DNA from 3 places in the Mesorhizobium sp. B2-5-3 genome. Region 2 is predicted to be linked to each of the others. Evidence: predicted binding sites of a transcription regulator. Region 2 holds the regulator's gene; each other region holds the start of a gene.
The links. Region 2 encodes LexA, which represses DNA repair genes until DNA is damaged. Its sites were predicted from a motif close to TGTTCNNNNTGTGTTCNG; they were not measured.
Positions count from the first base shown of each region.

Region 1: a site for LexA is predicted at 3,241-3,258, ahead of FJ867_RS19775 (PA0069 family radical SAM protein). Genes of this name have one in related genera too.
Region 3: a site for LexA is predicted at 2,150-2,167, ahead of dinB (DNA polymerase IV). Genes of this name have one in related genera too.

Region 1 is NZ_VFUS01000008.1:74,181-83,905, forward strand. It holds gene FJ867_RS19745 (S49 family peptidase) at 1-148, shown strand, start outside; gene FJ867_RS19750 (hypothetical protein) at 286-471, shown strand; gene FJ867_RS19755 (4-(cytidine 5'-diphospho)-2-C-methyl-D-erythritol kinase) at 498-1,400, shown strand; gene moaB (molybdenum cofactor biosynthesis protein B) at 1,387-1,941, shown strand; gene FJ867_RS19765 (hypothetical protein) at 2,264-2,509, shown strand; gene FJ867_RS19770 (glycosyltransferase) at 2,658-3,182, opposite strand; gene FJ867_RS19775 (PA0069 family radical SAM protein) at 3,333-4,487, shown strand; gene FJ867_RS19780 (ribonuclease HII) at 4,629-5,324, shown strand; gene FJ867_RS19785 (F0F1 ATP synthase subunit B) at 5,616-6,107, opposite strand; gene FJ867_RS19790 (F0F1 ATP synthase subunit B) at 6,118-6,717, opposite strand; gene FJ867_RS19795 (F0F1 ATP synthase subunit C) at 6,812-7,036, opposite strand; gene FJ867_RS19800 (F0F1 ATP synthase subunit A) at 7,121-7,879, opposite strand; gene FJ867_RS19805 (AtpZ/AtpI family protein) at 7,967-8,365, opposite strand; gene FJ867_RS19810 (cell wall hydrolase) at 8,622-9,725, opposite strand, start outside.
Region 2 is NZ_VFUS01000011.1:48,125-57,849, forward strand. It holds gene FJ867_RS22945 (LpxI family protein) at 1-307, shown strand, start outside; gene lpxB (lipid-A-disaccharide synthase) at 300-1,478, shown strand; gene gltA (citrate synthase) at 1,556-2,884, opposite strand; gene gltX (glutamate--tRNA ligase) at 3,067-4,491, opposite strand; gene FJ867_RS22965 (ComEC/Rec2 family competence protein) at 4,595-7,045, shown strand; gene lexA (transcriptional repressor LexA) at 7,039-7,782, opposite strand; gene FJ867_RS22975 (TetR/AcrR family transcriptional regulator C-terminal domain-containing protein) at 8,249-8,926, shown strand; gene kynU (kynureninase) at 8,923-9,725, shown strand, end outside.
Region 3 is NZ_VFUS01000006.1:134,298-144,022, reverse strand. It holds gene FJ867_RS15895 (Gfo/Idh/MocA family oxidoreductase) at 1-13, shown strand, start outside; gene FJ867_RS15890 (sterol desaturase family protein) at 299-832, shown strand; gene dinB (DNA polymerase IV) at 880-2,121, opposite strand; gene FJ867_RS15880 (hypothetical protein) at 2,263-2,499, shown strand; gene FJ867_RS15875 (helix-turn-helix domain-containing protein) at 2,644-3,060, opposite strand; gene FJ867_RS15870 (dihydrofolate reductase family protein) at 3,201-3,788, shown strand; gene FJ867_RS15865 (2OG-Fe(II) oxygenase) at 3,939-4,682, opposite strand; gene FJ867_RS15860 (methylated-DNA--[protein]-cysteine S-methyltransferase) at 4,679-5,224, opposite strand; gene FJ867_RS15850 (hypothetical protein) at 5,510-5,740, opposite strand; gene ada (bifunctional DNA-binding transcriptional regulator/O6-methylguanine-DNA methyltransferase Ada) at 5,753-6,832, opposite strand; gene FJ867_RS15840 (transcriptional regulator) at 6,956-7,141, shown strand; gene FJ867_RS15835 (helix-turn-helix domain-containing protein) at 7,229-7,921, opposite strand; gene FJ867_RS15830 (DUF1330 domain-containing protein) at 8,099-8,425, shown strand; gene FJ867_RS15825 (hypothetical protein) at 8,547-9,083, shown strand; gene FJ867_RS15820 (phosphatase PAP2 family protein) at 9,139-9,725, opposite strand, start outside.

The sequences.
Region 1 (9,725 bases), on a different contig from region 2:
GATCTCGGCGCCGCGCGGTTTGTTCGGCCGCTTCGGGCTGTTCGGCTCGAGCAAGGGATTTTCGGCGCCCGATATTGCCGCCGCTGCCACCGGGGGCGTGATCGATGCGGCGCAAGAGCGCGCTTTGTGGGCGCGCTTCGGGCTTTGAAAACCCGGCAAAACCGTCTAGCATGAACCTCGAAGTTCCATGCATGTCGTTTTTCTCCAGAAACCGCCTTTGGACGACATGCGCCAACCGACCCGACCGGCCGCCCTTCGCCGGCCCAGCGTGGGAGGAGTTTTGATATGCCGCAGATCATTTTCTTCGCCGTCGTCGGGATCGCCGCTTATTTTGGCTACCGCACCTTCATCCGCGAGGCCGAGCGTGTAACCGCCAAGGTGCGGCGCACCGAAAAGCAGACGGCAAACGGCGCGATGGGGACGCTGGTGAAGGATCCGAAGACCGGCGAGTACCGGCTGGCCAAGGACTGATCCTCATTTCACTCGCAATCGAGAGCCTGGAATCCGGCCAGCGCGTCCGGATATGGCCGGCGCCCGCCAAGATAAACCTCGCTCTGCATGTCACCGGCAGGCGCGATGACGGGTATCATCTGATCGAAAGCCTGGCGGTGTTCACGCGCTTTGGCGACAGGATCGAGATCGCGCTTGCCGAGCGAGACGATTTCAGCGTGTCCGGCCGCTACGCTCCGGATGTTCCCGTCGACGGCAGCAATCTGGTGCTCAGGGCGCGTGACGCGCTGCGGCAGGCAGCCGGTCCTCGCGGCACGCCGCCGGTCGCCATCAAGCTCGAAAAGAACCTGCCCGTCGCTTCCGGCGTCGGCGGCGGGTCGAGCGATGCGGCAGCAGTTCTGCGCGGGCTTGCGGCAAGCTGGCAACTCGACATCGACGATGTCGCGCTGGCGCGGATCGGGCTTTCGCTTGGCGCCGATATTCCCATGTGTCTGGCAGCCAGGCCGCTGATTGCACGCGGCATCGGCGAGGAGCTGTCGATCGTGCCTGATTTCTCGGCGCTCGGACTGGTGCTGGTCAATCCCGGCAAGGCGGTCTCGACCGCCGACGTATTCAACGCGCTGTCGCGGCGCGACAATGATGCGCTGCCGCCGCTGCCGCATGTGGTTGACTTCCACGGCCTGCGCAACTGGCTGGAGATAACGCGCAACGATCTCGAGCCGGCGGCCCGCGCCATCGAGCCCGCCATCGGCAAGGCACTTTCGGTGCTGAACAAGGCCGGGGCCGGTTGTGCCCGCATGTCGGGTTCCGGCGCCACGTGCTTCGGCCTGTTCGAGACCGGCAATGTCGCCAAGCGCGCGGCCGCGGACATCCGCGCCCGGCAACCCGACTGGTTCGTCGCCGCGACGCGCAGCATGACGGCGGAGGCAGATGCCCATGGCCAGGACTGACGAGAGCCGTTCCTTCATTCCGGTCCGCATCGCGGTGCTGACCGTTTCCGACACGCGCAGCCTTGCCGACGACAGGTCCGGCCAGACGCTGGCCGATCGCATCGCGGATGCCGGCCACATCCTCGCCGCCCGCGACATTGTCACCGACGATGGAGACAAGATCCGCAACAAGGTGCTCGGCTGGTCGAAGGATGATGGGATCGATGTGGTCATCACCACCGGCGGCACCGGCTTCACCGGGCGCGACGTGACGCCGGACGCGCTGGAGCCGATCTTCGAAAAGCGCATGGATGGTTTTTCCGAGGTGTTCCACCGCATTTCCTACGACAAGATCGGCACCTCCACGATCCAGAGCCGGGCGACCGGCGGCGTCGTCAACGCCACCTTCGTCTTCGTGCTGCCGGGCTCGCCCGGCGCCTGCAAGGATGCCTGGGACGGCATCTTGAAGGCGCAGCTCGACTACCGGCACATGCCCTGCAACTTCGTCGAGATCATGCCGCGCCTGGACGAGCACCTGCGGCGCGGCATGTCGGCTCCGTGAAAGCCGAGGCAAGGCGCTGGTTTCACGCCGCGTTTGCCAGGCAGAACACCGCCTTCGCCTTCGAAAGACCATTCCAAACCGGATGCGGCAGGACGTATCGTCTCGCGGCGGCGGCCATCGCCGTTGAAGACGGGCGGACGCGATGACAGTGCATAATGGCGGGTGCCATTGCGGCAACATACGCCTTCGATTTTCAACCGAGCTCGATCCATCGAAAATCGAGGTTCGCGCCTGCCAGTGCTCGTTCTGTACGAAGCATGGCTCGCGCGCCGTCGCCGATCCGGACGGCAGACTGGTCATCTCAGTCAAGGACATCCAGCGATTGAAGAAATACCGTTTTGGATTGGGGACGGCCGACTACCTTATCTGCGGTGAATGCGGTGTCTATACCGCCGCAATCGCCGGAGAGGACGATGCCAGGGCAATCGTCATCATCAACGCCCTGGACGATCAAAGGTCGTTCAGTCAGGAACCGATCCCGGTCGACTACGACGCGGAAAGCAAGGCACAGCGTCAAGCCAGACGTCGTCTTCGCTGGATGCCTGTCGAGATGCGTTTTAGCGAATGACCGGCTCGCCGTGGAAGCGCCGGCGCGAGGACCGCGAGACACCGAAACCACTTCCATCATCAGCCGCGGCCTGCGCGCCGGCACCCGCGTGATCGGAAACTGGCTGCGCGTCACATGTGCAACGCACGTAGACAGAGCAGCTGCAAAATCATTTGGACGGGCGGTGCTCTTGTTTTGCCGGAGCGGCCCAGATTTCGGCATCCAGCCGCTTGGTCGCCAGGCCGCGAGCGAGAGCCTCGGCGCTGCCGGCTCTTTTCGACAAGGATGTGGCCTGGCGCTTGCTGATCAGCAGCCCGTCGGCCAAGGCACGGTTTCCCGAGAAGATACGGGCCAGGAATGGCGCGCGGCCGGCGCGTGTGCGTGAAAACCGCGCCGCCATGGTTTGCCTCGCTGTATGCGCAACGACCTCGCCGATCCATCCGTCGACCAGCCGCGCGCCCGGTTCCAGCAGCAACAGCCAATCGCCCTTCGCGTGCCGGATGGCCGCCGCGACGCCGTCGGTCGCATACTGGCACCCGGCATGCTCGGCGACGCGATGGGTCTGGTCGGTGGAACCGGCGTCGCAGACGATGACCTCGCGAACCACGCCCTCCACGGCGCCGCCGATCAGCGTCGCCAAGGTGCGAGCGAGGCCCTCCTCGTCATTGTGGGTCTCTATGAGAACGGTGAGCATCATTTGCCGAATAGCGGAAAGCGGAACGCAGCGCCAGTTTTTGCGGCGCACCATAGAAAGTTCTTGCTTTGTTCTCGTTCGGCAAATAGGATTAAATTCATGAACAGAGCGATTCGAAACAACATGGACAGTCCCTGGGAGCGGGCGAAGATGGAACCGATCATGCGCGCCGACATTGCCGCCTTCGGAGCAGGACGAGCCGAAATGGCCAACGCGATGATCGAGCAGAGCGGCATGCGCGTGCGTCCGGACCGCAACCGCGGCCGGTCGGCAGGCATCAACCCGTCCGGCCGGTTCGAGCCGGTCAGCCGGCATGTCTTCGACGATGGCTGGAACTCGCTGGAGGAACTGCCTCCCTTCAAGACCGAGGTGCAGGTCGAGAAGCCGCGTACCATAATCACCCGCAATGAATCGCCCGACATCTCCTTCGACCGCTCGATCAATCCCTATCGCGGCTGCGAGCATGGCTGCGTCTATTGCTTTGCGCGGCCGACGCACAGTTTCATGGGCCTGTCGCCGGGGCTGGATTTCGAATCCAAACTGTTCGCCAAGCCCGACGCGGCGCGCCTGCTCGACAAGGAACTGTCGAAGGACGGTTACCAGCCGCGAACCATCGCCATCGGCACCAATACCGATCCCTACCAGCCGATCGAGAAGCAGTATCGGATCATGCGCGAGATCCTCGAAGTGCTGGAGGCGCGCGGCCACCCGGTCGGCATCGTCACCAAATCCGCCTTGGTGACGCGCGATATCGACATCTTGTCACGCATGGCTGAACGGGGCCTCGCCAAGGTGGCGTTGTCGGTGACGACGCTCGACCGCATGCTGGCGCGCACCATGGAGCCACGCGCCTCGACGCCGGCCAAGCGGCTGGAGGCGATCAGGCAGCTTGCGGATGCCGGCATCCCTGCTTCGGTCATGGTGGCGCCGATCATCCCCGGGCTGACCGACCAGGAGATGGAACGCATCCTCGATTCGGCGCACCATGCCGGCGCACGCGAGGCGGGCTATGTCGTGCTGCGTCTGCCGCTCGAGGTCAGCCCGATCTTCAAGGACTGGCTGCTGCGCCACTATCCCGACCGCTATCGCCATGTGATGTCGCTGATCCGCTCGATGCGCGAGGGCAAGGATTACGATTCGGAATGGGGCAAGCGCATGAAGGGCGCGGGTCCTTACGCCTGGCAGATCGGCCGGCGCTTCGAAATCACCGCCAAGCGGCTCGGTCTCAATGCCGAGCGGCGCACGCTGCGGACCGACCAGTTCGTCGCCGCCGGCAAGGACCAGGAGCAGTTGATGCTGCTTTGAACGACCGCGGCTGTTTGCCGCCGTGGCGAAAAATCCCGTCCGGCCTGCCCCGGCCTGCAGACGGTGCCCTCCCGGTCCGGCGCCCCACCCGACCCGGAGGGACTTGCGGAGAATCAGAGCCGATGCGAACCTCGCCGCAACATGGCTCGCGCGCGTTCTGATTCTCCGCCTCTCTTCGAAATCGTCGAGAAACCCGATTTCTCCTTCGAGACGAAGGCGATGGCCGAAGGCCTGTGGCCGGTCGCGGGGATGGACGAGGCCGGACGCGGCCCGCTGGCCGGACCGGTGGTGGCGGCTGCGGTCGTGCTCGACCCTGCCAACATCCCCGACGGCCTCGACGATTCCAAACGGCTCAGCCATTTGCAACGCGAGGCGCTGTTCGTGCGCATCATCGGCTCCGCGCTCGGCGTGTCGATGGCCTCGGTCAGCGCCGAGGGCATTGACGGCAGCAACATCCTCAAGGCGAGCCTGGAGGCGATGCGCCGTGCGGTCGCCGGCCTGCCGGTGCAGCCGAAGCTCGCGCTTGCCGATGGGCGCGACGTGCCGCCGGGCCTGCCTTGCACGGGGCGCGCGCTGATCAAGGGCGACCAGCGCTCGCAATCCATCGCCGCCGCCTCGATCGTCGCCAAGGTGATGCGCGACCGCATGATGTGCGGCTGCGGCAGCCATCACCAGCACTACGGCTTCGAAGTGCATATGGGCTATGCCACGGTCCGCCATCGCACCGCGATCGAGACGCACGGGCCGGTGGCGCGGCTGCACCGCGTGTCGTTCGCGCCATTCAGGCTTGAAGGTGCCGAGGTGGTGGAAGAAGAGAGCTTCGCCGGGCTGGAGTGAGCCGGCAGCGATATAGCTGATCTCCCCCCTCGTGGGGGAGATGTCCGGCAGGACAGAGGGGGGCGCGAAAGATCGCTACCTTCCAGAACTACTTCTACTCACGCAGAAGTCGCAAGGCAGCGCAGGGATTGTCTGAGGGATTGTCTGACAGGCTGGCGGGACAGCGCCCCCCTCTGCCCTGCCGGGCATCTCCCCCACGAGGGGGGAGATTGGCAGCTTCTGCGCACTGCTCCAACAAAAAAGCCGCCAGGTTGCCCAGGCGGCTTTTGATTGTTCTGCGTCGGTCAAGGCTCAGTTCAGCTTCGCCTTCACATCCTGGAGCGCGGATTTGAACAAATCCGCGCCGGCCTTGGCGTCGATCTTGCCGGCGAGCAGCGTGCGAGCGGCTTCGACGGCAATGTCGACGGCGCTGGCGCGCACTTCGCCGATCGCCTCGCGCTCGGCCTGGCCGATCTTCTGTTCGGCAAGAGCGGTGCGCCGCGCGACGTAGTCCTCGGTCTTCTTGTGCGCCTCGGCGGCGAGCAGTTCGGCTTCGCGCTTGGCCGCGGCGACGATGTCTGCGGCCTCCTGCTCGGCTTCCTTGCGCTTGCGCTGGTATTGGCCAAGCAGCTGCTGGGCCTCCTCGCGCAGCCTGCGCGCCTCGTCAAGCTCGCTGCTGATCCTGGCGGCGCGGGCATCGAGCGCCTTGGCGATCAGGCGGGGCACCTTGATGTAGATGGCGATGCCCAAAAAGATGACCAGGGCGATCGTGGCCCAGAGCGTTGCAAGAGATGTGGCGTCCATGATGCGCTCCTCACCCGGCCACGGATTTGACCGCGGCCGCGATCTCGGCCTTGCTGGCCTTGCCGCCGACCAACGCCTCGACGATCGCCGAGGCAGTGTCCTCGGCGATGCTGCCGACTTCCTTCATGGCGTTGGCCTTGATGGAAGAAATGCGCGCCTCGGCCTCGCCGAGCTTCTCGTCGAGCGCGGCCTCGATCTTCTTGCGCGCGGTCTCGGCTTCCGCCTTGGCCGCGTCATTGGCCTGCTGGCCGATGGCGTTGGCGTTCTTCTTGGCTTCCGCCAGCTCCTGCTCGTAAGCAGCAACGGCGGCGTCGGCCTCGCCCTTCAGCTTCGCGGCCTGATCGAGATCCTGGCTGATACGGTCGTTGCGGACATCGATGATGCCGCCGACGCGCGGCACCACCACCCTCTTCAGGAAGAGGTAGAAGAGCCCGAACGTGATCGCCAGCCAAAGAAGCTGCGACGGAAACGTCGCCGGATCGAATGGCGGAAACATGCCATGAGCTTCGGCAGGCACGCTGGTGCCGGAATGCGTGTCGCCTTCCGTCGCAGCGTGGCCAGCCTCGGTGGCAGGCGCGGACTCTTGCGCAAAGGCAGATGTCACGAACATGGACTATCCCCTGATATCAGACCCGCCGCTCTCGCGGCCGGCCTGTCCAATCTTCCCATAGCTTAGCCAAATGGCGGCTCAGCCAAACAGGGGCTCAGCCGAACAGGGCCAGCAGCGCGATGAGAAGCGAGAAGATGCCCAGAGCTTCGGTCACGGCGAAGCCGAAGATCAGACGGCCGAACTGGCCATCGGCGGCCGACGGGTTGCGCAGCGCGCCCGAGAGATAGCTGCCGAAGATGTTGCCGAGGCCAATGCCCGCGCCGCCCATGCCGAGGCAAGCGATGCCGGCGCCGATGTACTTTGCTGCTTCTACGTCCATTTGTTCAACTCCTTTGGATCTGAAATTCCGTTGCGATTCCATTCCGGCGGCAATGTTGAAAACTCTTGCGCCGGAAATTTTTTATCAGTGCCCCGGGTGCAGGGCGTCGTTGAGATACATGCAGGTCAGCACCGCGAAGACATAGGCCTGAAGGAAGGCGACCAGCAGTTCGAGCGCGGTCAACGCCACGGCCATCGCCAGCGGCAGCACCGAGCCAGCGACGCCGACCGCGCCCAGCGCCGAGAGGCTGACCACGAAGCCGGAGAAGACCTTCAGCGTGATGTGCCCGGCGAGCATGTTGGCGAACAGACGAACCGAGAGGCTGACGGGGCGCGACACGAACGAGATCACTTCGATCAGCACCACCAGCGGCAGCAGGAACACCGGCACGCCTTGCGGCACGAACAGCTTGAGGAAACCAAGGCCGTGCTTGCCGAAACCGTAGACAATCACGGTGCCGATAACCAACACGGCGAGGCCGAAGGTGACGATGATGTGGCTGGTGACGGTGAAGAAATACGGAAACAGGCCAAGCAGGTTGGCGACCAGCACGAACATGAACAGGGAAAACACGAAGGGAAAGAACTTCATGCCCTGCGTGCCGGCGGCGTCGCGCAACATGTTGCCGACGAATTCATAGGCCATTTCGGAGATCGATTGCAGCCGGCCGGGAACGAGGCTGCGGCTCGACGTCGTCAGAAACAGGAATGCCGCGGCGACGACCACGGTCGCGACCATGAACAGCGCCGAATTGGTAAAGGACAAGTCGTAACCGCCGATATCGATCGGTATCAGCTTGTTGATATGGAACTGGTGGATCGGATCGACCTTGTCAGCTGCCACGTTCAAACCCCGTCAGTGCCGCATGCGGCCTTGTTACCATGCCGCCCGTCGAAAGGCGGCTATTTCCAAGTGCCGCCTGAACGGCGGTCACTTGCTGTCGTCGCGGCCAGAGCGCGATTTGTCGCCCTGTCCGAATTCCGCCACAACGCCTGCCGAACGCATGACATTGAGCACGCCCGCGCCAAAACCAAGCAGCAGAAACACGATCAGACCCCATGGCGATGTCCCCGCCAGACGGTCGATGATCCAGCCGATGGCGGCACCGACTACCACCCCGGCGATGAACTCGCTGGACAGCTTGAGTGCCTGACCGTACCCGGTCACTGGTTTCGCGTCTTTCCCCTCGAGCCGGTCCGGCCGTCTTGTCGCAAGCGATGCTTCAAGTTCACGCCGGCGGCGCTCAAGTTCGTCGTCGCGGATGGCGGCTTCGTGCTGCTTGCCGCGGCCGGTTTCTCCGGTTCCGCCTGGCCCAGTTTCGTCGGCCATCGCAACCCCCCTGCCCGGGCAGACCGTCACCGTCCGTCCGCTTCTAAAGTCGCCGGCAACATAGTTAGAGGGTTTGCGCCCGTCAAGCCACGGGCGGAAGTTCGTTACCATGTATTTTATACAATGAAATCAATATAATAGAGAGGTGCGACATCGTGCCCGCCATGGCGGCGCGAACGCCTTGAGCGAATCCTCCGCGCGACGGCTCTTCGAGAGACCGCGCAGCCGCGCAAAAATATGGACGCCTATCGGGCGTTCAGCTCCAGCCGCCGCCATAGGTGCGGTAGAAGATATGCAGGCCGATCTTGGTCATCTTCTGCATCGTGCGCGCCCAGTTGGGATGGACGTAATTGGCATAGTAATGGGTCGACGATCCGACTTCGGGAATGAAGACCTTGCCGGCGGTCACCGCCATGCCGACATCCTGCGCGGCCTTGTAGGCGACCGGGTTGTCGATGCGCTTCTTCCTGCCGTCGCAAGCGAAGGAGAACTGGCAACGGTTGAACCAGCTGTCGTTCTGGTAGACGACGCCGCAGATCGAATTGGGATAGGCCGGATTGCGGACACGGTTGAGGATGACCTGGGCAACGGCGGCCTGGCCGCGCACGGATTCGCCCCGCGCCTCGAAGTAGATGCCGTTGGCCAGGCATTTTTGCTCGGGCTTGGAGAAGACGCTCGCCGGAAGCGGATTCTGGATCCAAGAATGGTCGCCCTTGGCCATCGGCGGGATGAAACGGCCGCTGTTGGGCTCCTCGTCCTGGAGCAGGGCCTCGAAGGGCGACGCCTTGGCATAATCGGGCGCGGCCTGCGCATAGGCCGTCGCCAGCACATCCGGATGATCGTTGTTGACCAGGGCGGCAAGCATGGGCGACACGCCGGGATCCGGCTTCTTGTCCTCACGCGCGTGGAATGCCGCGGCGATCTGGATTTCCTTGCCTTTGATCTGGGGTTTGGCGAAAGCCATCTTCAGGCCGCTGTCCATGCTGGGCCGCAGCAGGGATGAGGTGCGCTCGAAGATCGAGCCGGCGTTGAAGTTCTTCGGCGGGGCGACGGGAGAGATCTGGACGATGCGGCCCTTCTTGTCGGCGCGCACGATGCGGTCCTCATCAGGCGTAGTGCTGACCTTGCCGCCCTTGCCGCGAAAGGAGACGGCGCCGACGCCGGGCAGGCGCACCCCCGATCCGGAGAGCGAACCCGTCACAGCGTCGTCGACAAACGGCATCTCAGCGGCATGGACCGATCCGGCGACGGATTTCTCGACATAGGAATTCCAGCGGGTCGGCGCCTCGAGGCCGGAAACGAGGCTCGTCATATCCTGGTAGGCGGAAACCGTCGGAAATCCGATCCAGATGCCGAGGCC
Region 2 (9,725 bases):
GCTGGAAGGCATCGAAGGCACGAGCGGCCTGCTCGAAAGAGCGCGCGCGCTGCGCGGCCATGGCAGGCTTGCCGGAAAGACCCGCGGAGTGCTGGTCAAATGCGCCAAACCCGGCCAGGAGCTGCGGGCCGACCTGCCGTCGATAGGGCCGCAGACGGTGGAAGCAGCGCATGCGGCGGGGCTTGCCGGAATTGCCGTCGAGGCGGGGCGCTCTCTCATCCTGGAGGGGCCGGCGACGCTGTCGCGGGCGAATGCGCTCGGCCTGTTCATCGTCGGCCTGCCAGCAGGGGAGCCGGCGCATGGCTGACAAGGCGCTGAAGATCGCAATCGTGGCCGGCGAGGAATCCGGCGACCTGCTTGGCGCCGACATCGTGCGTTCGATCAAGCAGTCGACGGGCCGCGAGGTGCAGCTCGTCGGTCTCGGCGGCCGCCATCTGCAGGCGCTCGGGCTGGTCTCGCCGTTCGACGCCGGCGAGATCGCGCTCATGGGCTTCAGCGCCATTCTGCGAGACCTGCCGCGGCTGATGCGGCGGATCGGCCAACTGGCCAGGATGGTCGCGGATGAGAAACCCGACTGCCTCATCACCATCGACAGCCCCGACTTTTCGCTGCGCGTGGCCAGGAAAGTGCGCGCGGCCAACCCCACCATCCCGATCATCCACTATGTCTGTCCCAGCGTCTGGGCATGGCGGCCGGGCAGGGCGGTGGCGATGAAGCCCTATGTCGACCACATCCTCTGCATCCTGCCGTTCGAGGTGAAGGAGCTCGGCAGGCTCGGCGGACCGCCAGGGACCTATGTCGGACATCGCCTCACCCATGACGCGGGCGTGCTCTCGGCAGCCAGGACGCAGGCCCAACCGCGGGATCTTTCGCCGGATCGCCTGAAGACGCTGCTCGTCCTGCCCGGCTCGCGACGCAGCGAAGTGCGGCGGCTGCTCGAGCCGTTTGGGGAGACCGTGTCGATGCTGCGGGCACGCGGGCATCGCCTGCGGCTGATGTTGCCGACCGTGCCGCATGTCGCCGATGTCGTGCGCTCGGCGGTCGCTCGCTGGGACGAGAAGCCCGAGATCATCCTCGACCCTGAGCGAAAGTGGCAGGCCTTCGGCAAGGCTGACGCGGCGCTGATCGCGTCCGGCACGGTTTCGCTTGAACTGGCGCTGTCCGATGTGCCGATGATCTCCTGCTACCGGCTTGACCCTGTTGCGCGCATCGTGGCGCCATATCTCGTTTCGGTCTGGTCGGCGCTGCTACCCAATCTGATATCGGATCGGGCGCTGATCCCGGAATTCTACAACGAGTATGTCAAGCCGAACAATCTGGCCCGCCAACTCGAAGCGCTGTTCGCCGACACAGGCATGCGCAGATGGCAGAAGGACGGGTTCGCCGAGATCGCGCGGCGCATGACAACCGCCAAGCCGTCAGGCGACATCGCCGCGCAGGTGGTGATGGGGTATATCAAGAGAGTGAGTAGTGAGTAGTGAGTAGTGAGTAGTGAGTAGGATTACCGCTCTTTCCCTACTGACTACTGACTACTCACTTATTCACTTCTTCCTTTTTACCGCTTCGCGATCGGCACATAGTCTCGCTCCGGCGCGCCGGTGTAGAGCTGGCGGGGGCGGCCGATCTTCTGGCGCGGATCCTCAATCATCTCCTTCCACTGCGCGATCCAGCCGACGGTGCGGGCGACGGCGAACAGCACGGTGAACATGGTGGTGGGGAAGCCCAGCGCCTTCAGCGTGATGCCGGAATAGAAGTCGACATTGGGGTAGAGCTTCTTCTCGATGAAATAGGGATCGGTGAGTGCGATCTTCTCCAGTTCCATGGCGATGTCGAGCAGCGGATCGTCCTTGATGCCGAGTTCGCCCAGCACCTCATGCGCGGTCTTCTGCATGATCTTGGCGCGCGGATCGTAGTTCTTGTAGACGCGGTGGCCAAAGCCCATCAGCCGGAACGGATCGTCCTTGTCCTTGGCGCGGGCGATGAATTCCGGAATGTGATCGACATGGCCGATCTCGCCCAGCATGTTCAGCGCCGCTTCGTTGGCGCCGCCATGCGCCGGGCCCCACAGGCAGGCGATGCCGGCGGCGATGCAGGCGAACGGATTGGCGCCAGACGAGCCGGCGAGCCGCACGGTAGAGGTCGAAGCGTTCTGCTCGTGGTCGGCGTGCAGGATGAAGATGCGCTCCATGGCGCGCGCCAGGACCGGATTGATTTTGTATTCCTCGCACGGCACGGCAAAGCACATGTGTAGGAAGTTGGCGGCGAAATTCAGTTCGTTCTTCGGGTAAATGAAGGGCTGGCCGATATGGTATTTGTAGGCCATGGCCGCGATCGTCGGCATCTTGGCGATCAACCGCATCGACGCCACCATGCGCTGGTAAGGATCCGAGATGTCGGTGGAGTCGTGATAGAAGGCCGACAGCGCGCCGACCACGCCGCACATCACCGCCATCGGATGCGCGTCGCGGCGGAAGCCGGTGAAGAAGCGCGACATCTGCTCATGCACCATGGTGTGGCGCGTCACGCGGTAGTCGAAATCGTCCTTCTGCGCCTTGGTCGGCAGTTCGCCGTAGAGCAGGAGATAGCAGACTTCGAGGAAGTCGCCATGTTCGGCCAACTGATCGATCGGATATCCGCGATGCAGGAGAATGCCGGCGTCGCCATCGATGAACGTGATCTCGGACTCGCAGCTTGCCGTCGAAGTGAAGCCGGGATCGTAGGTAAAGGCGCCGGTGGTGCTGTACAGCGTGGCGATGTCGATGACGTCAGGCCCGACCGAACCACTTCGCACCTTGAATTCGTGCGTCTTGCCGGCGAATTCCAGCTTTGCCGTGGCTTCCTGGGTCTTGCCGCCCAGTTCCCGTCTTGTCGCAGCTTCGGTCATTGCAAACTCCTTCTTGTTTCCTCATGCCGGCAAAGGCAAATTCTGCAAAGCGACACGTCGAAGTCACCGAATGCGCGTATTCGCGACCGCATTTTAGGAAGTGCGTGCCAGATTGGGCCAAGGCTCAATGTTGCACTGCGAAACGCGCCTTTCAATGCCAATCTTCTTGGGCCAGATTGCTCCTAATCGATTTGATCCGCGATGCGCGCCAGGCTCTCCTCGCGACCAAGCACGGCTAGAACGTCGAAGACGCCGGGCGAGGTGCTCTTGCCGGTCAAGGCGGCGCGCAAGGGCTGGGCGACGGCGCCGAGCTTGTAGCCGCCGGCCGTCGCATAGTCGCGGATCGCGGCTTCAGTCGAGGCCGCCGTCCAGTCGCCTGAAACCGCCTCGAGGGCGTCGTGAGCGCCACGCAGGACCTTGCGCGCATCGTCATTGAGCAGCAGGGCTGCCTTCTCGTCGATCGGCAGTGGCCGCGCGGCAAACAGGAAGGCGGCGCCATCGACAAGCTCGACCAGCGTCTTGGCGCGCTCCTTCAGCCCCGGCAACGCTGCCAGCAACTGTGCCCTGTTCCGGTCGTCGAGGCGTGCGGCCATTGCCGGGCCGCCCTCGAGATAGGGCAAGGTGGCGATGAAGATGTCGAACAGCTCGGCATCGCCCATGCGGCGCATGTGGACGCCGTTTAGCGCCTCCAGCTTGGCGAAATCGAAGCGGGCGGCGCCCTTGTTCACATCGCCGATATCGAACCAGGCGATCATGTCCTGGATCGACATGATCTCGTCGTCGCCGTGGCTCCAGCCGAGCCGAGCCAGATAGTTCAACAGCGCTTCGGGCAGGTAGCCCATGGCGCGGTAGGCCTCCACGCCCAGCGCGCCGTGCCGCTTCGACAGCTTGGCGCCGTCGGCGCCGTGGATCAGCGGTATGTGCGACATTGAAGGCACATCCCAGCCCATGGCGTTGTAGATCACGGTCTGGCGGGCGGCATTGGTCAGGTGGTCGTCGCCACGGATGATGTGGGTGACGCCCATGTCGTGGTCGTCAACGACGACGGCATGCATGTAGGTCGGATTGCCGTCCGAGCGCAGGATGATGAAGTCGTCCAGATCCTTGTTGGGAAAGCGCACGTCGCCCTGGACACGGTCATGCACCACCGTCTCGCCTTTGGTCGGCGCCTTGATGCGGATCGCGCCCTTGACGCCAGGAGGCGCCTGCGAAGGGTCGCGGTCACGCCAGCTTCCGTCATAGCGCGGCGGCAGGCCCTTGACCCGCGCCGCGTCGCGCATTGCCTCAAGCTCGGCAGGGGTCTCGTAGCTGTAGTAAGCCTTGCCCATGCGCACCAGCTCCTCGGCCACCTCGCGATGGCGCGGCGCGCGCTCGAACTGCGAGACGGCGTCGCCGTCCCAGGTGAGGCCGAGCCAAGTCAGTCCTTCGAGAATGGCTGCTGTCGCCGCATCGGTGGAGCGCTCGCGGTCGGTGTCCTCGATGCGCAGCAGCATCGTACCGCCGGTGTGCTTGGCGTAGAGCCAGTTGAAGAGCGCCGTACGCGCGCCGCCGATGTGCAGGTAGCCGGTGGGCGAGGGGGCAAAACGGGTGACAACCTTGTCGGACATACAACTCTCGGGAAACGTCTGGAGCGGGGTGCGGATCACACGCACTTTCGCGCGTCGCGCGTTCATGTAGCATAGGGTGTCGAGGGCGCAAGGGGCAGACCCGATGGCTGGAGCGGGCCGGGGCGCGGAGGAAGGCGAGGACGTCGTTGCCGGCGTCAGCGAACGCTCTCTTTTTGCCATGCCCGCGCCCGCCTCATTGCCGCTGGCGTTGCCGCCCCTACAGCAGCCGGGCAAGTCGCCGCCGGCGGATGTTTCCACGCCGCCCGGCATTCCCGCAGCCGGCGCGGCCGTGCGTCTGCGCCGTGAGTTCGGCCGTGCTTCATGGCCTCGTCTGCGCAACGGCGTGGCCAGAGCGTCCGAGCTCGAACTCGATCGGGGCATAGGCTTCCTGCTCGTCCCGGTGTTCCTGGCATGCGGATCGATTGCGTATTTTTCGTTGGCGGCGGAGCCGGGCTTTGCCAAGCCTGTCGCGGTCGCGATCCTGATGTCGCTGTGCGCGCTCGTTTCACGCTCATGGCCGAAAACGCATCTGTGCTTCATGGCGGCGCTGTTGTGCGCGCTCGGCATGCTCGCCGGCAAAGTCGAGACGTGGCGGGCGGGAACGCGGATGCTGGGCTCGGAGATCTCCACGCAAATCACCGGCCGCGTCGTTTCGGTCGACCAGATGGAGACCGGCCGCATCCGGCTGACCATCGATGTGACATCGACCGCGCGGCCGAAACTACGCTACGCGCCCGAGCGCGTTCGCCTTTCGGCACGCAAGGTGCCGGCTGAAGTGACGGCCGGTTCGCTCGTGACCGGCTATGCCAGGCTGTTGCCGCCGACCGGACCGGTGCGGCCGGACAGCTACGACTTTTCCTTCGACAGCTACTTCGCCGGCATAGGCGCCAGCGGCTTCTTTCTCGGCAACCCCAAAATCGTCTCAGCCGATGACAGGCCGCTGTGGGCCGCCCTTTCAGCCGCCATCGAGAGTGCTCGCGAAAGCATTGCCGACCATATCAGGGGCAGCATCGGCGGTGCCGAGGGCGAGATCGCCGCGGCGCTGATCGTGGGTGTGCGCGCCGGGATTCCCGACGAGATCAACGAAGCGATGCGACGCACCGGCATCTACCACATCATCTCAATTTCCGGGCTGCACATGGCGCTGGTCGCCGGCACCGTCATGGGTCTGCTGCGTGGCGGCTTCGCGCTGTTTCCGAATTTTTCCTCCCGCCGGCCGGTCAAGAAATACGCGGCCGCGGCGGCACTTTTCTCGATCGCCGCCTATCTCGTCATTTCGGGCGTCGTTGTCGCCGCCGAACGCAGCTTCATCATGCTGGCGGTGATGCTGATCGCCGTTCTGTTCGATCGGGCGGCACTCACCATGCGCAATCTGGCTATTTCGGCGATCGCCGTCATCGTGGTGTCGCCGCACGAGGTGGTAGGGCCGAGCTTCCAGATGTCGTTCGCCGCCACCGCGGCCCTGGTGGGCGCCTATGCCGGCTGGTCGGATCGCAAAGCCGACAAAGCGCGGACCCCGCCGCCGCAACGGACCTTGCCCGGCCTCCTGACGCGAAAATTGCTGCTGGCGACAGGTGGGCTCGCGATGACCTCGATTATCGCGGGAAGCGCCACGGCGCTTTTCGCCATCTGGCATTTCCAGCGCGTGTCGCCGCTCAGCCTGTTCGCCAATCTTGCCGTCATGCCGATCGTTTCGGTCGTGATGTTCCTTGCGGTTGCCAGCGCGCTGCTGATGCCGTTCGGGTTCGATGGACCATCCCTTTATCTGATGGGGAAGGGACTGACCGCGATGATCGCCATATCAGGATGGATCTCGCAACGCTCGCCGGTCGACGCGGTCGGGTTGATTTCGCAGCAATCCGTCCTTCTGGTGGCGATCGCCCTGGTCATCGCGACGATGGCCACGACATGGCTGCGGCTGGCGGCACTTCCCTTCGCGCTCGCCGGCCTGTTGACCGTCTCGGACACGCGCACGCCGGACGTGCTGATTTCGGAGGATGCCCGCCTGGTGGCGTTGCCGATCGGCGGCGGCGAGCTCGCGATCAACCGGGCGCGCCCGAACGAATTCACCGTCGATAATTGGAAACGCGCGCTGAAGTCCGAAACCATCGTTGCGCCGGAACTGTTCGACAGCGGAGACCGACAGTTCGACATCTTCGATCCCGCGCAACTTCCGGCGGGAGCGCCTTTCTATTGCTTCACGGGCCTGTGCATGGCCCGGCATACCTCGGGGGCGATCATCGCGCAGGTGGAGGATCGCAAGGACGCCTGGAGGGCCTGCTCCTATGCGGATCTGATCGTCATCAACGACCCCGCAGGCTACGATCCCTGCCACAATCCGCTGGTTCTCGTCATCACCAAGCGGCAGCTCGCTCGTAAGGGAAGTGCCGCCGTCTTCTTCGACCAGCAATCGGCGACGGCACCGGCACGGGTCAGCTTTGCCGTCGACAGGCCATATCGGCCTTGGCACGAACAGCGGAAATTCTCACGCGAGGCAAGGGGACTGCCGCCTTACCGTAAACCCGAAAAGCCCACCGCCGACCCCGCTCAGTAGCGCCTGATCAGGCCGACCAGCTTGCCTTGCACCTTGACCCTGTCCGGTCCGAAAATACGTGTTTCATAGGCCGGATTGGCAGCCTCGAGCGCAATCGAAGCACCCTTTCGGCGGAAGCGCTTCAGCGTTGCTTCCTCCTCGTCCACCAGGGCCACGATGATCTCGCCGGGACTTGCGGTGTCGGCATTGCGGATGATGACCGTGTCGCCGTCGAAAATGCCGGCCTCGATCATCGAATCGCCCTTGACCTCCAGCGCATAGTGTTCGCCGCCCATGATCATGTCAGGCGGCACTGAAATGGAATGCGTCTGATGCTGGATGGCGTCGATCGGCACACCCGCTGCGATGCGACCCATGACCGGGATCGACACCGCTGAAACCGCATCGTCGTCATTGCCGGCAGCGGGCAGACGCGAAGACGTCGCCGGCTTGATCTGCCGGCTAGGGCTGCTGCCCTGTCCGAGGCTGCCCTGGATGACGCTCGGGGAGAACTTCTTTGCCGCGTTAAGACCCGGCGCGATCGAGTCCGGCAGGCGCAGCACCTCCAGCGCGCGCGCCCGGTTGGGCAGGCGGCGAATGAAGCCGCGCTCCTCCAACGCCGTGATCAGCCGATGAATTCCCGACTTGGAGGCGAGGTCCAGCGCTTCCTTCATCTCGTCGAAGGACGGCGGAATGCCGCTTTCCTTCAGCCGTTCATGGATGAACATCAAGAGTTCATGTTGCTTGCGCGTGAGCATGGCGGCCCCCAAAGGCATTGCACGAAGGGTCTGGAACCAGAATCAGAAAACAAACCCAGAACAAACACTATCTGTTCCAGTTGTGTTCCGCAACCATTTAAAGTTTAATGAATTTCTTAAGGCGACGGAAACGAAATGCCCTCCCGCAGCCAGCATCCTGCCAGCGCGGTCCGTCGTCAATGCGCTCCCGGGCCCTTTGAAACTATTTTGGTTAATGGCCTGTGGCCCGACCGGTCTCCACTCTTGGCACAAGCCTGCAAGCTGGGTGACCGGCAGGTGCGGGGTGCGTTTGGGCGGATTAGAAACCCCTGCGGCTCGTGAACGAAACGAAACCAAAATGCCAACTTCCGCCGGAAAACGGCCAGACACCACCACTGGTCGCGATGGGCTGCGTTCGCTCGCTCCTTGCTTCCCGTTCGCTTGACGAAACCGTATAATAATGTACGGTTTTCGAAGAGGAACACCAATGATCACGCCGAAGCAGGCCGCGCGACGCGAACGGATAGAGGAGGCCGCCTATGCGGTGCTCCGGGAAACCGGCTACAAGAGCGCCTCCCTGCTTGCTATCGCCAAGCGGGCATCGGCCTCGAACGAAACCCTCTACAACTGGTACGGCAACAAGCAGACCCTGTTTCGATCCTTGATCGAAGCCAATGCGGGAGAGGCAAGGAAGCTGCTGGAGGACGCCCTTCACCAGGCGCGCGATCCGCTCGAAACCCTGAACTTGCTCGGGCCAGTCCTGCTGACCCTCGTGACGGGCGACAAGGCGGTGGCGCTCAATCGCGCCGCGGCCGGCGACGTCAACGATACAGGCACGCTTGGCCAATCGATCGCGCAATTCGGCCGCAATACCATAATGCCGCTTGTTGGCGACCTGCTTCGAACCGCAAGTCGGGCCGGCCTGATCGCCTGTGACGATCCTGCCGAAGCCGCCGACATCTACATCAGTCTTTTGATCGGCGATCTCCAGGTTCGCCGGATCGTTGGGGTGCTCGAGGAACTGCCTCGGGCGGAAATCGAGCAAAGATCGAACCGGGCGTTCACCCTGTTCTTGCGCGTCTATGCGGCCAGCCCTTGCCCGGGCGGCAAAACAGCCGGCCCGTTTCCAGGGCGCTCTTCTCACCGAGGAACATCGCGACCATGAGCAAAATTCCCGATCTCGCAGCGATCGAGGCAATGGACACCGCGGATCCGCTGCGTGCCATGCGTGACCGCTTCACCTTGCCCCAGGGGGTGATCTATCTCGACGGCAATTCGCTGGGCGCCGCTTCGCCCGCCGTGTTCGGCGAGCTGCAGAAGGCCGCCACGCAGGAGTGGGCGCAGGATCTCATCCGCGCCTGGAACACCGCCGGCTGGTTCGACATGCCGGTCGAACTCGGCGACCAACTCGGGCGCCTGATCGGGGCCGCCGCCGGCCAGACGGTGGTCTGCGATACCACCTCGATCAACATCTACAAGGTGCTGCATGCGGCACTCGGGATGCGGCCGGACAGGTCAGTCATCGTCGCCGAGGGGGACAGCTTTCCGACCGATCTCTATATGGCCGAAGGCGTTGCCTCGACGCGGCCGGGCACGGTGCTGCGGCTCGAGGGTGTCGATGCGCCGACCATAGAAGAACTGATCGACGAGCGGGTCGCGGTCATCCTGGTCAACCACGTCAACTACAAATCCGGGCAGTTGCGCGACGTGGCCGCGCTGACGCGGACGGCACATGATGCCGGCGCGCTGATTGTCTGGGATCTCTGCCATACCGCCGGCGCCTTGCCCGTCGAGCTCGACCGTTCGAATGCCGATTTCGCCGTTGGCTGCACCTACAAATATCTCAATGGCGGCCCGGGTGCCCCGGCCTTCATCTACGCGGCCGAGCGCCACCATGGCGATGTCCGCCAGCCGCTCAGCGGCTGGTGGGGCCATGCGCGGCCATTCGCCTTCGAACAGGGTTT
Region 3 (9,725 bases), on a different contig from region 2:
GAGGTTTGGGTGAGGGTGTGCCATCCAATGTGAAGTACGCCATCGCGGCCACGTCGACGGTGCCGCGCGGTTGATGGCGATCAAGAGTTGGCCGTCCATTCGGGCCGCGCTGAGTTCCGCCATTTTTCAGCTCGTTGCGAGGCTGGTTTCGAGGGCAGCAGCCGGTTGACTCTGCTTCCAAATCGTTGCCGCCGACCTTGCGCGAGGTGATTGCGACGCTATGTCAGGCGCATCCGCGTTGCTCCCCGCCCGCGCATTCGGCAATCTGTCGCTTCTTCGGCGTTGAAGGCTTGCTCCGATGGAACTCGGTCTCATTGGATACTACAGCGACTTCGTGGTTTACCCCCTGGCGATCGCCCTGCTGGCTGTGGCCGGGCTTATCGAGGCCGGCGAAGAGAGCGCGCCAGGCTGGCTGGCGACGGCGCTGGCGTGCCTGTGTCTGTGGACGCTGATCGAATACGTCATGCACCGCTTCGTCCTTCACCACATTCCCTGGATCAGGGATCTGCACGCCCGCCATCATGTCGAGGAGCGCAGTCCGGTGGGCACGCCGACCTGGCTCAGCCTCGGCGTGCATGCGCTTGTCGCGTTCTTTCCCGTATGGATGGTCTCGGATTTCGCGGTCGCCAGCGCGGCGAGCTGCGGGCTGATGCTGGGCTACCTATGGTACGTCAGCATCCACCATGTGATCCATCACTGGCATCCCACTCATCCGAGCTATCTCTACACGCTGAAGCGCCGCCACGCGCTGCATCATCATGTCGACGAAAACGTCAATTTCGGCGTGACGTCGCTGTTCTGGGATCGGGTCTTCGGCACGATGCGGCTCTGAAGCCAACTGGTGTGCGCCATTCGGGAAGCGCAGACAGCCATTCCCGCTTACAATTCCTTCTGCGCCAATTCCCTGAACTCGTCGGGCACCGAGCGGGCCGCCTCCAGCGCCACGGTGCCGTAGCCGACGGCCTGTTTGCCGAAACGCTCGCGGATCTTGTCGATGGCGCGGTCGGCGCCGAAGCGTGCGAGGCCCTTCCTGGTGCCGGGGCGGCGCTTTTCGTCGGCGAGGCCGAGCGGCAGTTCGAACTGCAATTCGGCACTTTCCTCCAGATGCGAGACCGAGATCGCCAGCAGCGAAATCGTCCTGTCATGCGGATGATCGGCAAGCACGCCCCGGACCAGGTCTGTCGCGATCTCGGCCAGCATCACCGTCGCCGAGATCGGCTGGTCGAGCGTGATCGAGCGGGTGACGGCGCTGAGGTCGGCGAAGCGCACGCGCACCGTCACCGTGCGGCCGGGGCGCGCCTTGGCGCGCAGCCGGCTGGCGACCCGGTCGGCCAGATGCAGCAGGACGGGTATGTAGACGCATTCCAGTGCCGGCTTGCGGCCAAGCGCCGACTGGGCACCGGCCGAATGGGCGCGGCGACGTGTTTCCAATTTGCGCGGATCGCGGTTCCCCGACAAGGCGGCAAGCTTTTCGCCGGCGGCAGGGCCGAGCAGCCGCGCCAGCGCGCCGCTGTGCGTCCTGGCCAGTTCGCCGATTGTCTGGACGCCGATCTCGGCCAGCCGCGCGCTGGTCGCCGGGCCGACGCCCCACATCAGGGAGACCGGCAGGTCATGCAGGAAGGCGATCTCGGTGCCGGGCTCGACCACCACCAGCCCATCGGGCTTGGCCACCTGCGAGGCGATCTTGGCCAGGTGCTTGGTGCGCGCCACGCCGATCGAGATCGGCAGGCCGAGTTCGCTTCGCACGCGGCGGCGAATGGTCGAGGCGATCTCCCGCGGCTGGCCGAACAGATGCGTGCAACCGGCGACATCGGCGAAGGCCTCGTCGATGGAGATGCGCTCGACCAGCGGCGTGAAATCGTCGAGCACCTTCATCGCGGCGTCGCCGAGCCGCTGGTAGTCGCGGAAATTTCCGCCGACGAAAATCAACTGCGGGCAGAGCTCGCGCGCCTTGCGCCCCGGCATGCCGCCGCGCACGCCGAAGGCGCGGGCTTCGTAGGAGGCGGCGAGCACGACGCCGCCGCCGACCGCGATCGGCTTGCCGCGCAGCGACGGGTCGAGAAGCTGCTCGACCGAGGCGTAGAAAGCGTCGAGATCGGCATGCAGGATGGTGGGCTCCATCCCCGGTTCCTCGCGACGTTGTAGAGTATGGAACATAAAGAGAACAAACATTGCTCGCTGTCAAGCTAGGTCGCGATCCGCCGGAACATTGTCGCTCACAATCGCGTTGACGGCCGAAGGGCGCCGCGTGCGGAGGCTGGCATGGGCAACTTTGAAATGATCGATCTGGTTTGCGTCGTCAACGCCTGCTCGACCGACCGCGCCGCGGGGCGGCTGGTTTCGATGGCCAAGGCCGTGGAGGAATTGCGGGTGCTGACCGGCGATTTCGTCTCGGCCGACGAAACAGTCGCGAATGCGCTGAGTGAAGTCGCGCTGCAGTGCGGCTGCGCCGTGCTGTTCGATGAGCAGGCGGGCGCCGACATATTGCGCACGCCATAGCTCGTCGCCGGCGTGCTGCAATGCATCACGCAACCGTTCCAATTGCTTGTTTTTGCGCTATTCCGAACAGAGGGCCGTGACGCACTTTCTAACGCGCGTTGCCTGTGCGGGTCGTTGTCCCCGAGGCCACCTTGGCGACATCCATCAACCGAGATGCTCCGCCCGCAGCGCCTGCTTGAGGCGCTCCAGCGCCGGCTCGCCGTCGGCAGCGAGCTTATCGGCGATCCTTGCCAGATCATCGTCGGCCTTGCGGTGCTTGCTGCCCCAGGCGCCGAGCGTGGCCAGCACGGGCAAAAGGTCGATGCCGGCCTCGGTCAGGCGATAGATCGCCTTCAGCCCATGCGTGGGATCACCGCTGCGGGTGAGGATGCCTTCGTCCTGCAATGTCTGGAGGCGCTCGGCCAGCGTACGCGAGGAAATGCCCTCATCGGATTGCAGGAATTCGCGAAAGTGCTTTTTTCCGGCGAAGACCAGGTCGCGGATGATGAGCAGCGTCCAGCGGTCGCCGAGCAGTTCGAGCGACAGGTTGATGGGGCAGCCAGACCGGTCCCGTGTCGACATGTGTATGGTTCCATTTTTAAATCGCTTTACTATTGACATCATTTTCATCTCAGGTCAATAGTTCCAAATGTAAACCATCGGCAACCGTGCCGGCCGGACGGGTAAAACGAGCCGCTCGGCCCTTGACTGGGAGAACCATAATGAAAAAGCTGATCCTCCAGATGCAGATGTCGGTCGACGGTTTTGTCGGCGCCGCCGGGGATCATCGCTGGCAGCTCTGGGAATGGGGCGACGACAGCGCCTGGGACGAGGAGCTGAAGCGGGACTTCAACGCCGTCTTCGCCGGCATCGATACCATCCTCTTGAGCCGCAAGATGGCCGAGGAAGGCTACCTTACCCATTGGGGCAATGCGGCGAAGAGATATCCGCGCGACCCGTTCTATGCTTTCGCCCAGCGCATCGTCGAGGCGAGGAAGGTGGTGCCGAGCGACAGGCTCAAGGCCTCGCGATGGGAGGGCACGACAGTGGTCAGCGGCGACCTGCCGCGGGAGGTCGACTTGCTGAAGAGGGGTGAGGGCGGCGACATCGCGGTGTTCGGCGGCGCCGGCTTCGCCTCGGCGCTGATCGCGGCCAGGCTGGTCGACGAGTTCCAGCTGTTCATCAACCCGGCCGTGCTGGGCGCCGGCCGCCGCATCTTCGACCAAGGCGGGTTCGGCAGGCTGCGGCTGCTCGGCTCGAAATCCTATGCGAGCGGCATGGTGGTGAGCCGCTACGCGCCGGCCGGCTAATCGAAAGGCATTGCACTGATATCATGCCTGCCGTTGAGCTTGGGCATGGCAGTCGGCGATGCAGCACCAAGCGCGGTTGTGCCTTAGCCCCAGGGGCGAAGGGAACACGCGCCTCGATGTACTCTTGGTCAACACCTTGGCCTCACCAATTCACTTCGCATCATGAAAAATGATGCCCACCGTGTGCCGCATGCCCGAGCGCAGGCGGCTGACGCCGTGGCGCAGATTGACGCGGTAATTGCCCTTGGTGCCCTGCACCGGCCGATTGTGGACGGCGAAGGAGACGGCATCGCCCTGGCGCAAGGGCACCACTTCCACCCGGCTCTGCATGCGCGGCCGCTGTTCGGTCAGGGCGAACTCGCCGCCGGTGAAATCCTCGCCGGGTTCTGAAAGCAGAACCGCCACCTGCACCGGAAAAGCGAGGTCGCCATAGAGGTCCTGGTGCAGGCAGTTGAAGTCGCCGGGCACATATTGCAGCAGAAGTGGCGTCGGCCTGACCTGGCCGGCGGCGTGGCACTGCTTGAGAAAGGCGGCATGCGTTTCGGGATAGCGCGTGGCGATGCCCATGCGTTCGTTCCACCGGTTGGCGACCTCGGCGAGCCTGGGATAGAGCGCCGTGCGCAGCCCGCCGATCAGGTCTGGCAAGGGGTAGCGGAAATAGCGGTATTCGCCCTTGCCGAAGCCGTGCCTGGCCATGTGGATATGGCTGCGGAAATGTTCTTCATGCGGATAGAGCCCGGCGAGTTGTCGGCACTCCTGCGGCGTGAGCAGCTTTTCCATCACCGCACAGCCGAAGCCGTCGAGTTCGGCGGCTAGGGCTGGCCAGTCGTAAGCGGCAACGCGTTCCTCGGCGGCTTTCACCACCGATGCCGCAACCTTGGCATGGGCGTTCATATTGCGGCCTCTTTGTCGAGCAAAGCGTGCTTGCGCTCAGTGCCCCAGCGGTAGCCGGAGGGCGTGCCGTCGGCGCGGACGACGCGGTGGCAGGGAATGCCGAGCGCGATCGCGTTAGCGGCGCAGGCCGTCGCCACGGCGCGGGCGCCGTTCTGTTGGCCGAGACGCTGGGCAAGGGCGGCGTAGGTGATGGTTGCGCCGCGGCGGATGCTGCGAAGCTCGCCCCAAACTTTTTGCTGGAACGGCGTGCCGTGGCTGATGTCGAGCGGCAGGTCCAGGCCGGCGGCGGGCGTTTCGATGAAACGCGTTATCGCCGCAAGATCGCCTTGCAAGGCGGTCTCGTCCTCGACCAGCATCCTGCCGGGGAAGCGGCTGGCGAGATCCTGCGCCAGCGCCTCGGCGTCGGAGTCGATCAGGATGGCGCAGACGCCGAGGGAACCGCGCGCGGCGAGGATTTTGCCGATCGCGGATTGGGCGATGGCGTAGGTGATGGTGTCGGCGCCGGAGGCTGTCGCCGGCGTGTGGGTTTGCATGAGGTTCATTGCTTCACTCCTTCTGTGTGCCTGAACCCTAGCCGCGTGCCTTCCGTTCCTCACTCCGATGCTTGCTTTCAAATTCAATTTCCGGAACGGTGCGGAGGTAAGTACCCTACGGCGCCCCCCTCTGTCCTGCCGGACATCTCCCCCACGAGGGGGGAGATTGGCAATTTCGGCGCCCCACTCATTCCTGCAACGTCGTAGATTGGCGAAGGCGGTTGTGACAGCCAATCTCCCCCCAAGTGGGGGAGATGTCCGGCAGGACAGAGGGGGGCGCCGTAGAGCGCTGATTTATGCGATACGAATGACAGCAACCTCGCCAAGCAAAAAAACCTCGCCTGATAACAGCCGCAGTTCGATCTCGCCGGTCGCGCCACGGCTCCACTCGGCCTTGCCGCTCTCGACAAGCTCCCCGAGCGCAGCCATCACCAGCGACCGCGCATCTTTGGCGCGTCTGACGGCGCCGCGATGGGGGATCCCAATGTCCGCATCGGTGGTGGAAGACCTTGCCATCGCGCCCATTGCCGCTCCTCCTCAGGCCTCGCGGCCGAGCAGCGCGCGCTTGCGCTCCGCGCCCCAGGCGTAGCCGGACAGGGCGCCGTCCTTGCGGATCACGCGGTGGCAGGGAATGGCGACCGCGAGCGCGTTGGCGGCGCAGGCGCCGGCAACGGCGCGGGTCGCCTTCGGCGCGCCGATGCGCCCTGCTATCTCGGCATAGGAGACGGTGCGGCCGGCCGGGATGTCCCGCAGGGCCTGCCAGACGCGCTGCCGGAACGCGGTGCCGCGCAGGTCGAGCGGCAGGTCGAGACCAAGCCTTGGAGCCTCGACGAAACCGACGACGCGGGCGACGAGCGCCTCATAATCGCGGTCGGCGCCGATCAGGCGCGCCTTGGGGAAACGGTCCTGCAGGTCGCGCACCAGCGCGTCCGGGTCGTCGCCGAGCAGGATCGCGGCGACGCCCTTCCTGCTCGACGCGACAAGGATGGCGCCGAGCGAGCATTCGCCGACGGCGAAGCGGATCTCCTCGCTGGCGCCGCCGGCGCGGTAGCGCGTCGGCGTCATGCCGAGCATGCCGGCCGACTTCTCATAGAAGCGTCCGCTCGAATTGAAGCCGGCATCGTAGATCGCCGCTGTCACGCTGGCGCCGTCTTCCAGGCGCCGGCGCACCCTTTCGGCGCGCCGGGCGGCCGCGTAGTCCTTTGGCGTCAGGCCGGTGACGGCCTTGAAGGTGCGGTGGAAATAGCCGGCGCTGCGGCCGGCGGCGGCGGCCAGTTCACCGAGCGACGGTTCCTCCTCGCTCTGTTCGATCCTGCGGCAGGCCTCGGCCACCATCGCGGCGTTGCAGGCCTCGAGCGAAGGTCCGTCGGGATTGCAGCGCCGGCAGGCGCGAAAGCCGGTCGCCCTGGCCTCGTCCAGCGTGTCGTGGAGCTGCACGTTCTTCGGGTTGGCGCGCCGCGACGGGCAGGAGGGCCGGCAATAGACGCCGGTCGTCGCCACCGAATACCAGAAGCTGCCATCGGCCGATTTGTCGCGCGCCACGACTTGCGTCCAGCGCGGATCGTCGGCGACCGGCAGCGGCGCGGGTTTGAGATCCTTGGCAAGGGTGATGAACATGGCCGGCATTGAAGCCGCAGACGACCCGCGTCGCCACCCGTTTCCTGCCAATTGAGAGGTGGACGCGAGCGTATTCGTCGGGACACACAAAGGATATGACAAGATTGATCCGGAGAAGGTGTGATGGAAAACATTCGACCCCTTAAGACCGAGGCCGATTACGATCGGGCGATTGCCGAAATCATCCAATATTTCGAGAACGAGCCGGAAATCGGCTCTCTTGGCGATTACCGGTTTGATGTTCTCGCGACCTTGATCGACGCTTATGAGGATAAGCACTACCCTATCGAAGCACCCACATCCCGTTGAAGGTTATTCACTCACACATTCAACCTGTCGCGAAAGGCGAAAGCCGCCGCACCCGGTGCCCGATCGCTGTTCCCCGAGCCCTCGTTTCTACGCCGCCCGTTTGGGCTCGACCGCGAACGGGCTGAGGCCGAGCCAGGTCTGCATCTTCCTTGCGATGTGCTGATCTCCGGTCAAGGCGACCTTCGCGCCGGCCTTCTCGACGGTGATCAATCCCATCCAGATCGCCGTCATCGTGTGCAGGTCGGTCGAGACGTAGAGGTCGATATCGAAGCCCGGATCGTACCAGCACAGATCGACCTCGCCATGCTTTTCGACGATCAGCCACCACGACCGTTTGGACGCCGGCAGCTCCTGGTACAGGAATTGTATCACGGTGCGCCCGTCGGGCAGCGGCGAGGGGTTCAGATTGCGCCGCATGTCCCACATCAGCAGCGACGGATCGAGGTTCTTGAGGGACAGCCGGGACTCGACCCATTTCTGTCCCCAAAAGCCCATCGCCTCGACGACGGGGCGCAAATCCCGGCCGGCCTCCGTCAGCCGGTATTCGGAGATGCCCTTCTCGCCCGGCACCTCCTTGCGCTCGACGATCCCGGCGAGCTCGAGCTCCTTCAGCCGTTGCGACAGAAGGCTGGGCGACATTTTGGGGACGCCGCGGCGCAGGTCGTTGAAACGGGTCGAACCCGCCACCAATTCGCGCATCAGCACCATCGTCCAGCGGGTGCACAGCACCTCGGCGGCCATCGATAGCGGGCAGAACTGCTTGTATCCGTGCTGGGCCATGATCCGACGTCCTCCCTCGAAACTGGGCTGAACATTAGGCCTTCATGAAGGAAGCGGCCAGTACGGAAACTGTACCGGCCCGGTACAGATCGCGGACTGGCCGGCGCCGGCCCTGCCATGCGAGCCCTTTGACCGGCCGCGGGGATCTCCCCTGTGCGCCGTAACAGGGAGAAGACCATGACCACATACGTCATTGCAGACATCAAGGTGAAGAACCCGCAGTGGATGCCGGCCTACGCCGCATCGGTGCACGACCTCGTCCACAAGCATGGCGGCAAGTATCTGTCGCGCAGCGGCAATGTGAAGACGCTTGAAGGCAAGCCGCTCGACACCACTCTGATCGCGCTGATGGCATTCCCGTCGGAAGCGGCGGCGCGCGCCTTCGCCAACGATCCGGCCTACGCGCCCTTCGTCTCGGCCCGTCAGGACGGTAGCGACAGCCGCTTCCAGATGATCGACAACACAGACCTGGCGGGGACGATCCCGTATCTGCCGAAGGGATGAAGCTTTCCTCCATCCGTCGCATCGCTTTCGGGCTCTCCGAGCAACGACAATCACGGCGCTTGCCTGCCGCGCCTCCGTATTTCCGGCGGCCGGCGCGCTGGGCCTTTTCAAGAAGAATGGAATGAACATGATACGCAAATTCCACGACGGGCTTCTCATGGCGGGGGCCATGCTGGCCGTCTGCGCCACTTTCGCCCAGGCCCATCAGGACGAGGTCGCATTTACATCCGGCGCGAATCCACTGGCCGGTAAGGTGCGGGCGGCGAACGGCCGGTTCCTCGACGTCAAGGTCGCCACGGACGAAGGCTATGCGCCCATTCCCTGCGCCAGCGGCATCACCGGCGGCGCGATGGGCATTCACTATGTCAACGGGCAATACCTGAAGGACGACAAGATCGACATCGCCCGTCCCGAGGCCGTGATGTACGAGCCGATGGCCGACGGCACACTGAAGCTGGTGGCGGTCGAATACATCACCGCCAAGGGGCCGGCGTCACTGGACGGCCAATTGTTCAACTTCAACAGTGCGCCCAACCGTTACGGCCTGGGCGAATTCTACGAGCTGCATGTCTGGGCCTGGAAGGGCAACCCGACCGGCACCTTCGCCGACATGAACCCGAAAGTGTCGTGCGAACACGCGGTGGCGCCCAGCCAGTAAGCAATGAAGCCAGGCGGTGAAGGCCGCCTGGCTCGACGCTGTCCGCTCCGGCCCGTTATCGCGGCGCGGGATTGGGGGCCGCCGATCCCGTATCGGAAGACTGTTGGGCCACGTCGGAAGCCTGCTGCCCCGATGCCGGTAGAACGAAGCGTCCGGTCAGGTACCAGAGCAGAGAGACCACGATGATCGACAGGTAGCCGTCCACGGCATAGTGCCAGCCGGTATAGACCGAGCCGAACAGGATGAGTGCGGCGAACGACCAGCCGGCAACGGCCCAGCGGCGACCAAAGCCGGTGAGGAAGAAGGCATTGAGCGTGACGATGGCGACATGCATGCTCGGCATTGCTGTGATGCCGCTGCCCAGCGCGGAGCTGCCGCTGTCGTGTGCATCGAGCAGATAGCTGGCGGCGAACCGCACCGGCAAGGCATACGGGTCTGCCATCAGCGCTGCGAGCACCCCGGCAAATCGGCTGCCGCCATAGAACCGGTCGTAGAATATCGGCCCGCTGGATGACAGCATGATTGGAAGAACGGTGCCACACAACATCATGGTGAGCGCGAACGCCCAGAGATAGCGGATGCGCCGGGCGGGACTGTTCCAGAAGGCGACGAAGAGCACGACGCCAAGCCATTGCATGAACC